2 regions of the Mesorhizobium sp. M0676 genome follow, and region 2 is predicted to be linked to the other one. Evidence: predicted binding sites of a transcription regulator. Region 2 holds the regulator's gene; the other holds the start of a gene.
What was found. Region 2 encodes LexA, which represses DNA repair genes until DNA is damaged. Its sites were predicted from a motif close to TGTTCNNNNTGTGTTCNG; they were not measured.
Positions count from the first base shown of each region.

Region 1 (4,594 bases), on a different contig from region 2:
TAGCGCGTAAGCGGCGAGAAGCGCGATCAGACCGGCCGAAACCGTGCGCAGGGCGAAAATCCAATCCGAGCGCGTCGGCTGCGTCAGGCCCGCCAAACTGGTTTCGAAGTCGCTCTTCAGCCGCGCCCAGATCACAAGCTGGTCTCCGTATCGGAAGCGCAGGCTAGAGCAGTTCCAGGAAAAGTGTGAAACGGTTTTCCGCCCGGAACTGCGTCAAAACGAAGAGTTGGCCGGCGCTCAGATATCCAGCACTTCCGTCGCGGCGAATTCGGCGCGTTCCTGGATGAAGCGGAAGCGGGCTTCCGGCTTGGTGCCCATCAGCGCGTCGACAGCATCCTTGGTCGCCGCCACGGCGTCGATAACATCGACCCTGAGCAGCGTGCGCTTCCTCGGGTCCATGGTGGTTTCCTTGAGCTGCCCGGCCATCATCTCGCCCAGGCCCTTGAAGCGGCCGATCTCGACCTTGGCGCGGCCAGTGAATTCGGTGCGCAACAGCTCGTCCTTGTGCGCATCGTCCCTGGCATAGGCAACCTTGCCGCCTTGCCGGATCGAATAGAGCGGCGGCACCGCCAGATAGAGATGGCCGCCGTTCACCAGGTTCGGCATTTCCTGGTAGAAGAAGGTGATCAGCAGCGAGGCTATGTGAGCGCCGTCGACGTCGGCGTCGGTCATGATGATCACGCGGTCGTAGCGCAAATCCTCATCGCGGTATTTCGAGCGCGTGCCGCAACCGAGCGCCTGAATCAGGTCCGAAATCTGCTGGTTGGCGGCTAGCTTGTCGTTGCCGGCGCTGGCGACGTTGAGGATTTTTCCGCGCAGCGGCAGCACCGCCTGGCTGGCGCGGTCGCGCGCCTGCTTGGCCGAGCCGCCGGCCGAGTCGCCTTCGACGATGAACAATTCGGCGCCCGCGGCGGCATTCTGCGTGCAGTCGGCGAGCTTGCCGGGAAGGCGCAGCTTGCGCACCGCATTCTTGCGCGACACTTCCTTTTCCTGGCGCCGGCGCACCCGCTCGTCGGCGCGCGCAATCACCCATTCCAGCAGCTTGGAGGCTTCCTGCGGATTGTCGGCCAGCCAGTGGTCGAAGGGATCGCGGATGGCGGTCTCGACAATGCGAATGGCTTCAATCGTTGCCAGCCTGTCCTTGGTCTGGCCGACGAATTCCGGCTCGCGGATGAAAACCGACAGCATGCCGGCCGCCGAGATCATGACGTCTTCGGAGGTGACGATCGAGGCGCGCTTGTTGCCGACCAAGTCGGCATAGGCGCGAAGCCCGCGCGTCAGCACATTGCGAAAGCCGGCCTCATGCGTGCCGCCCTCGCCAGTCGGGATGGTGTTGCAGTAGGAGTTGACGAAGCCGTCACCGCCGAACCAGGTCACCGCCCATTCCAGCGAGCCGTGGCCGCCCTGCTTCTCGCTCTTGCCGGCGAAGATTTCGCGGGTCACCTGGAAATCATCGCCGAGCGATGCCTTGAGATAGTCCTTCAAGCCGCCGGGGAAATGGAACTCCGCCTTGGCCGGCGTCTGGTCCTTTTCCTTGATCAGCGATGGGTCGCAGCTCCAGCGGATCTCGACGCCGCCGAACAGATAGGCTTTCGAGCGGGTCATGCGATAGAGCCGTGCCGGCTCGAAGGCGGCGCCCTTGCCGAAAATCTGCTCGTCGGGATGGAAGCGGATTTTGGTGCCGCGCCGGTTGTGCACTTCGCCGAGCTGCTCCAGCCCGCTCACCGGAACGCCGCGCGAGAACCTTTGGCGGTAAAGCTGGCGACCGCGCGCGACCTCGACTTCGAGATGGTCCGACAGCGCATTGACGACCGAGACGCCGACACCGTGCAGACCGCCGGAGGTCTCATAGACCTTGCTATCGAACTTGCCGCCCGAATGCAGCGTCGTCATGATGACTTCGAGCGCCGGCTTCTTGAATTTCGGATGCGGATCGACCGGGATGCCGCGGCCATTGTCGGTAACGGTCAGAAACCCGTCGGCCGACAGCTCGACATCGATGAAGGTGGCATGGCCGGCGACCGCCTCGTCCATCGAATTATCGATGACCTCGGCAAACAGATGGTGCATCGCCTTGTCGTCGGTGCCGCCAATATACATGCCGGGACGGCGCCGCACCGGCTCCAGCCCCTCCAGCACCTCGATGTCGGCGGCGCTATAGCCCTCGCTGCCGTCCTTGGTCGCGGCAGGACGCTTCGTGGCCTGCACCAGCGGGTCGGCCGGGCGCGAAGGTGTCCGAGCCGGTTGCGGCTGCTTTTCCAGATTGCCGAAAAGATCGTTGTTGTCGTCCATGCCTGCCATAGAATCCGGTGCCGCGAATCACCCGTCGATACTGCCACGCTTTTCGGCGCCAAGCGACGGAAGTTCCTGTTACGTTCGGGGATTAACCCCTTCTTATCCTAAAACCTTTCGATAACCAAGCCGGCGGAAATAGGTCCGTGCGGAGCCGCTGGGATTCCTGAATCTTTAACAAAGCGGCCTAGCGTCGCCCCAACAAAACAAAAGACCACGAGAGTCAGGGGTTGGTTGTGAGGGGCAAGGCCATAACGATGATTGGCATCGCTGCCGTCTTCGGCGCGATTTCAATCTTTGCCGCGGATTTCTGGGTGAAAAGCCAGGCCAAGGCCGATGCCGAAGAGAAAACGGCGTCGATCCCGGCGCCCGCCGTCCCCAAGGTCGTCTTCAAGACCATCGTGGTGGCCAACGCGCCGCTGCGTTACGGCATGGAGCTTGACCGGGCACAGCTCAGCGAAATCCCATGGTCCGAGGATTCGGTGCCGCAGGGCGCGTTCACCACAGTCAATGCATTGCTCGCCGAAGGCAGCCGCGTGGTATTGTCGCCGATCGAGATCAACGAGCCGGTGCTGATCAGCAAATTGTCGGGGCCGAACGGCCGCGCGACGCTGTCCAACACGATGACGCCCGGCATGCGGGCGGTGACAATCCGCACCGACGAGATAGCCGGTGTCGGCGGCTTCGTCATGCCGGGCGACCGGGTCGACGTGGTGCTGACACGCGATGCCGGCGAGATCCAGGAAGTGGCCAAGAACGCGCAGGGCGCTGCCGGATCGACCGTTACCTCCGAGATCGTCGTCTCCGACGCCAAGGTGCTGACCGTGGGGCAGGGCGCCGACGAGCGCCAGACCACACCGCAGATCGCCAATTCCGTGACCATCGAGGTGACGACCGAAGGCGCGCAGAAAGTGGCGCTTGCCCGCACCGTCGGCACCTTGTCGCTGTCGCTCCGCTCGGCCGCAGACGGAGGGGCCGCCAAGGACGGCGTCACCACCATCTCGTCCTTCGGCGGATCGGTCGCCTCAGGCGTCCAGGCCGCTGCCGGCGCGCTGTTCACTGCCGCGACCAAGGAGCCTGAGAAGCCGAAATTCAAGACGATCATCGTGACGCGCGGCACGCAGGTCGAAGAATACCAGGTTCCTGCGCGGGACCAGCAATAACTGCCGGTGGGGACCGGGCGAGGGACGGGACAGATGTCGGGACTTCATGCATTTCGAACTACGAAAGGGCTGCGCCCAATGCGGGCGCTTGCGGTGGGGGCTTGCCTGGCCGCGGCCGCAATGCTCGGCCTCAGTGCGCCAGCCAAGGCCGACAACGATATCGTCCATGTCTCGTCGACAACGAATGCGTCGATCAAGGTAGCCAAGGGCAAGCCGAAGACGGTCATGACCAATGCCGCTTTCTACCAGATCGTCATCGGCGATCCGGAGATCGCCAACGTCAATCCGCTGACCGACAAATCCTTCTATGTGCTGGGCAACAATCTCGGCACCACCGGCATCGCGCTGTTCGACGAGAACAAGCAGTTGGTCGGCACCGTGGACATCGAGGTGACGCTGGACACCGACCAGCTGGCCAGCACCATTCGCGCCAGCGTGCCGGACGCCAAGATCAAGGTCGGCTCGGCCAATGGCCGCGTCGTGCTGTCGGGCGAGGCCGATGACGCGGTCGCCGCCGAGAAGGCAAGCAAGATCGCCAGCCGTTTCTCCGGCAATGAGGAAGTGATCAATTCGGTCAACATCTCGTCCTCGCAGCAGGTTCAGCTCAACGTCCGCTTCGTCGAGATCAATCGCCAGGCCGGACAGGATCTCGGCGCCAAATACAGCGCCAATTTTGCTTACGGCATTGGCGGGCGCGACGTCACCATCGAGCCGGGCTCGGTGCCGGGAGCCGGCAATGGCGAGATCATCGGCCGGCTGCTGTCCAACGGCCTGTCGATCGACGTCGCCATCAAGGCGCTGGAGGAACGTGGTCTCGCCCGGCGGCTGGCCGAGCCGAACCTGATCGCCCGTTCGGGCCAGACGGCAAGCTTCCTCGCCGGCGGCGAGTTCCCGATCCCGGTCTCCGAGGACAATGGCAAGATTTCCGTCAGCTACAAGAAATACGGCGTCAGCCTCGACTTCACGCCGACGGTTCTCAAGGACGGGCTGGTGAGCCTCGACATCGCGCCGGAAGTGTCCTCGATCGACGCTTCGGCCTCCTACAATATCGGCAATATCTCGGTCCCGGGCTTTATCGTGCGCCGCGCCAAGACATCCGTCGACCTGAAGAATGGCCAGAGCTTCATGATCGCCGGCCT
Region 1 covers NZ_JAMYPU010000008.1:77,377-81,970, forward strand. The annotation lists gene NKI35_RS10945 (FUSC family protein) at 1-135, opposite strand, end outside; gene parE (DNA topoisomerase IV subunit B) at 238-2,292, opposite strand; gene cpaB (Flp pilus assembly protein CpaB) at 2,550-3,455, shown strand; gene NKI35_RS10960 (type II and III secretion system protein family protein) at 3,534-4,594, shown strand, end outside.
Region 1: a site for LexA is predicted at 2,363-2,380, ahead of parE (DNA topoisomerase IV subunit B). Genes of this name have one in related genera too.

Region 2 (4,594 bases):
GCAAGTCACAGCGCCCGGATCTATCGCCCTTCTGCGCAGACGGCTTCGCCGTCCGTCATGGCCCGCGCTCCGCCGCAGCCTTGCCGTGGCCGCCAACACGGAGCTCGACCGGGGCGTCGCCTTCCTGCTGGTGCCAGTTTTCCTGGCGGCCGGCGTCATCATTTATTTCTCGCTGGCCGGCGAGCCCGGCTTTGCGCAGCCAATCGCCATTGTGGTGCTGGCGACATGTTGCGCTGTCGCCACGCGATCGCGGCCGAGGACGCATCTGTTCTGCATGGCCGCGATGCTGTGCGCGCTCGGCGTCGTCGCCGCCAAAGTCGAGACCTGGCGCGCCGGAACGCAGATGCTCGGCTCCGAGATCCAGACACGGCTGACCGGCCGCGTCGTCAGTCTCGAACAGATGGAGAGCGGGCGCATCAGGCTGACGCTCGACGTGGTTTCGACCGCTTACCCCAAGCTGCGCTACGCCCCGGAGCGGGTCAGGCTCTCGGCGCGGACCGTTCCCGCCGATATGACCGCCGGCTCCCTGATCACCGGCTATGCTAGGCTGTTGCCGCCGACCGGTCCGGTGCGGCCGGAGAGCTACGATTTCTCCTTCGACAGCTATTTCACCGGTATCGGCGGCAGCGGCTTCTTTCTCGGCAATCCGAAAACCATTGCTACGCAGGGACCGCCGCCGCTGGCCGCGCGGCTCTCCTCGGCAATCGAGAACGCGCGCGAAAACATTGCCGACCATATCAGGGGCAAGATCGGCGGCGCCGAAGGCGAGATTGCCGCGGCGTTGATTGTCGGGGTGCGCGCCGGCATCCCGGACGAGGTCAACGAAGCGATGCGGCGCACCGGCATCTACCACATCATCTCCATCTCCGGCCTGCACATGGCGCTGGTTGCCGGCACCATCATGGCGTTGCTGCGTGGCGCCTTTGCGCTGTTTCCCGATTTCTCATCGCGCCGGCCGGTGAAGAAATATGCGGCCGCGGCAGCGCTTGTCTCGATCGCCGCCTCGTTATTTCAGGCGTCGTGGTTGCCGCCGAGCGCAGCTTCATCATGCTGGCGGTCATGCTTGTCGCCGTGCTGTTTGATCGCGCCGCACTCACCATGCGCAATCTGGCGATCTCCGCCATTGCCGTCATCCTGGTGTCGCCGCACGAGGTGGTCGGTCCCAGCTTCCAGATGTCGTTTGCCGCCACCGCCGCCCTTGTCGGCGCCTATGCCGGCTGGGCCGATTACCGCGCCGACAAGGTGAGAACGCCGTCGGCAAAGCGCTCCTTCGTCGGCTTCCTGTCGCGAAAATTCGCGCTGGCCATGGGCGGCCTCGCCATGACCTCGATCATCGCCGGCAGTGCAACCTTGCTGTTCGCCATTTGGCATTTTCAGCGTGTGTCGCCGCTCAGCCTGATCGCCAATCTGGCCGTGATGCCGATTGTTTCGGTGATCGTCATGCCCTTTGCCGTGCTCAGCGCACTGGCGATGCCGTTCGGCGCCGACGGGCCGTTCCTCTATGTGATGGGCAAGGGTCTGATGGCGATGATCGCTATATCGGCCTGGATTTCCGAGCGCTCGCCGGTCGACGCCGTCGGGCTGATCTCCATCCGCTCGGTGCTGTTGGTGGCGGTCGCCCTCGTCATCGCCACCATGGCCACCACCTGGCTCAGGCTGGCGGCCGTGCCTTTCGCGCTGGCCGGCCTGTTGACGGTGCCGCAGGTGCTTACGCCCGACGTGCTCATATCCGAGGACGCACATTTGGTGGCCATGCCGATCGGTGGCGGCGAACTCGCCCTCAACCGCGAACGCTCCAACGAATTCACCACGGACAATTGGAAACGGGCGCTGCGGGCCGAAACCATTGTCCCGCCCGAGATTTTCGAGGCAACAGATACGCGGTTCGATCTCGATCCGCTCGATCTGCCGCCCGGCTCGCCCTTCTATTGCACCGGCGATCTCTGTATCGCTCGACACCCTTCCGGAGCCATTGTAGCCCTTGCGAAAGACCGCAAGACGGCGCGGCCGGCCTGTGCCTTCGCGAGCCTGATCGTCATCGATGACGCCACCGCCTACAATCCGTGCCGCGACCCGCTGGTCCTGGTCGTGACGAAGAAGCAGCTGGCCCGCGACGGCAGCGCCGCCGTCTTCTTCGATCCGCAATCGGCAGCGGCAGCGCCAACCATCCGGTTCGCCGTCGACAAGCCGTATCGCCCCTGGCACGAGCAACGCCGCTTCTCCCGCGACGCGCGCGGCCTGCCGCCTTACAACCAGCGTGAAAAGTACAAACCCAAGCCGGCTCAGTAGCGCCGGATCAATCCGACAAGCTTGCCCTGCACCTTCACCCTGTCCGGTCCAAAAATGCGGGTCTCGTAGGCCGGGTTGGCGGCTTCCAGGGCGATCGAGGCGCCCTTGCGGCGGAAGCGTTTCAGGGTCGCTTCCTCATCGTCGACCAACGCCACCACGATCTCGCCGGGGCTGGCTGTGTCGGCATTGCGGATGATGACCGTGTCGCCATCGAAAATGCCGGCCTCGATCATCGAATCGCCCTTGACCTCGAGCGCGTAGTGTTCGCCGCCCATGATCATATCGGGCGGCACCGAGATCGAATGGGTCTGATGCTGGATGGCGTCGATCGGCACGCCGGCGGCGATGCGTCCCATAACCGGGATTGAAATCGCGGAAACGGCATCGTCATTGCCGGCCGACATCGAACGCGACGGCGAGCCCGGCTTGATCTGGCGGCCGAGACCGCCTTGGCCCATCGCGCCTTGTCCTTGGCCGCCTTGCCCTTGGCCGGTTTGACCAAGACTGCCCTGAATGACGCTCGGCGAAAACTTCCTCGCCGCATTGAGGCCTGGTGCGATCGAGTCGGGCAGCCGCAGCACTTCCAGCGCGCGCGCCCGGTTCGGCAGCCGGCGAATGAAACCGCGCTCCTCAAGCGCCGTGATCAGGCGGTGGATGCCGGACTTGGAGGCGAGGTCAAGCGCTTCCTTCATCTCATCGAAGGACGGCGGGATTCCGCTCTCCTTCAGGCGTTCATGGATGAACATCAGAAGCTCATGTTGTTTGCGCGTCAGCATCGCGGCCCCCAAGGGTTCTGAAACCAGAATCGGAAAAAACAAACCCAGAACAAACACTATCTGTTCCAGTTGTGTTCCGCAACCTTTTAAAGTTTAATGAATGTGTTGACGTTTTGTTCAGCGTAACGTTCGGCGCTGCGAGCGCCGCCTGCCCAACTGCCGGCAACGGGGTGAAACGAAGACAAAGTGCCTGCGTCGTCGGCTACGATCGCCGCTTCCTTTTCGGACGGGGCTGCGCAGCATCCGCGCCGGGTTCGCTCTGGGCATAGACCTGCAGCGTGTAGCCGATGTGAGCGGTCATCAGAGTTTTCGCACGTTCGACGTCGCGACCGAGGGCCGCTTCCATCAGGGCGGTATGGTGTTCGATCGCCACGGCGTCGCGCAGGGCCGCCACGGCCTTCCGGTGTCCGTCCGTGCGGCCGGCGGCGGCGCGCAGCGTCGGGGCCAGACCCAGAAAGCGGTGATGGCGATGCAATTGGTCGGAAATCGTTGCATTGAAGCGCAGCAGCCAGCTGGATGTCGCGGCACTGAGCAGCGCCGCATGGAAGGCATCGTGTTTTTCGTACCACGCGTCGACCGCATCATCCGATCGTCGAGAACAGACCCGCACCGTGAGAGACGATAGTGGGCGGCAACGACCGCGTCTTCCCACTCACGGTCGCCCTTCTCGATCGATTCCACCAGCAGGGGCAGTTCGACCACCAGCCGCGCACGCGCCAAATCCTCGAGCTCCGCCCGAGAGACGGGAGCGACCGCAAACCCGCGGTTGCTGATGGCGGTCACAAGCCGTTCCGCCTCCAGCCGCGACAGCGCCTCGCGCAACGGCGTCCAGCCGATGCCGTAGGTGTTGCGCAGCGTGCTCAGCTTCAACGGCGCGGCAGGCGCCAGCCGGGTCGCAAGAATATCGCGCCTGAGCAGGCGATAGGCCACTTCCGTCTTCGAGGTCTGCTCGTCATCCAGCATCGTGATCCATCAGACATAAACGCTCGGGCGGATCATTATATATCAAAGCCTTTCAGTGGGTGAATTATATATAATGTTTGACAGTTCAAGGGCGACCACTCAAGATCGCCGGCATGTTTGGGCGGCAGGCTCCGCCGCGCGCGTTTGTCCATGGAGGGGCGCCGGATCATGAGCACGACACCCGATCTCGCTACAATCGAAGCAATGGATGCCGCCGATCCGCTGCGCTCCATGCGTGAACGCTTTGTCTTGCCGCAAGGCGTGATTTATCTCGACGGCAATTCCCTGGGCGCCGCGTCAGCGGTCGTCTTCAGCGAACTGCAGCAGGCCGCCACGCAGGAATGGGCGCACGACCTCATTCGCGCCTGGAACACCGCCGGCTGGTTCAACATGCCGGTGGAACTCGGAGATCAGCTCGGGCGACTGATCGGCGCGGCTGATGGGCAGACGGTGGTCTGCGACACAACCTCGATCAACATCTACAAGCTGCTGCACGCAGCGCTCGGCATGCGGCCGGATCGGTCGGTCATCGTTGCCGAGGGCGACAGTTTCCCGACCGACCTCTA
Region 2 covers NZ_JAMYPU010000025.1:15,706-20,299, forward strand. The annotation lists partial or broken gene NKI35_RS23900 (ComEC/Rec2 family competence protein) at 1-2,289, shown strand, start outside; gene lexA (transcriptional repressor LexA) at 2,283-3,065, opposite strand; partial or broken gene NKI35_RS23910 (GntR family transcriptional regulator) at 3,268-4,028, opposite strand; gene kynU (kynureninase) at 4,197-4,594, shown strand, end outside.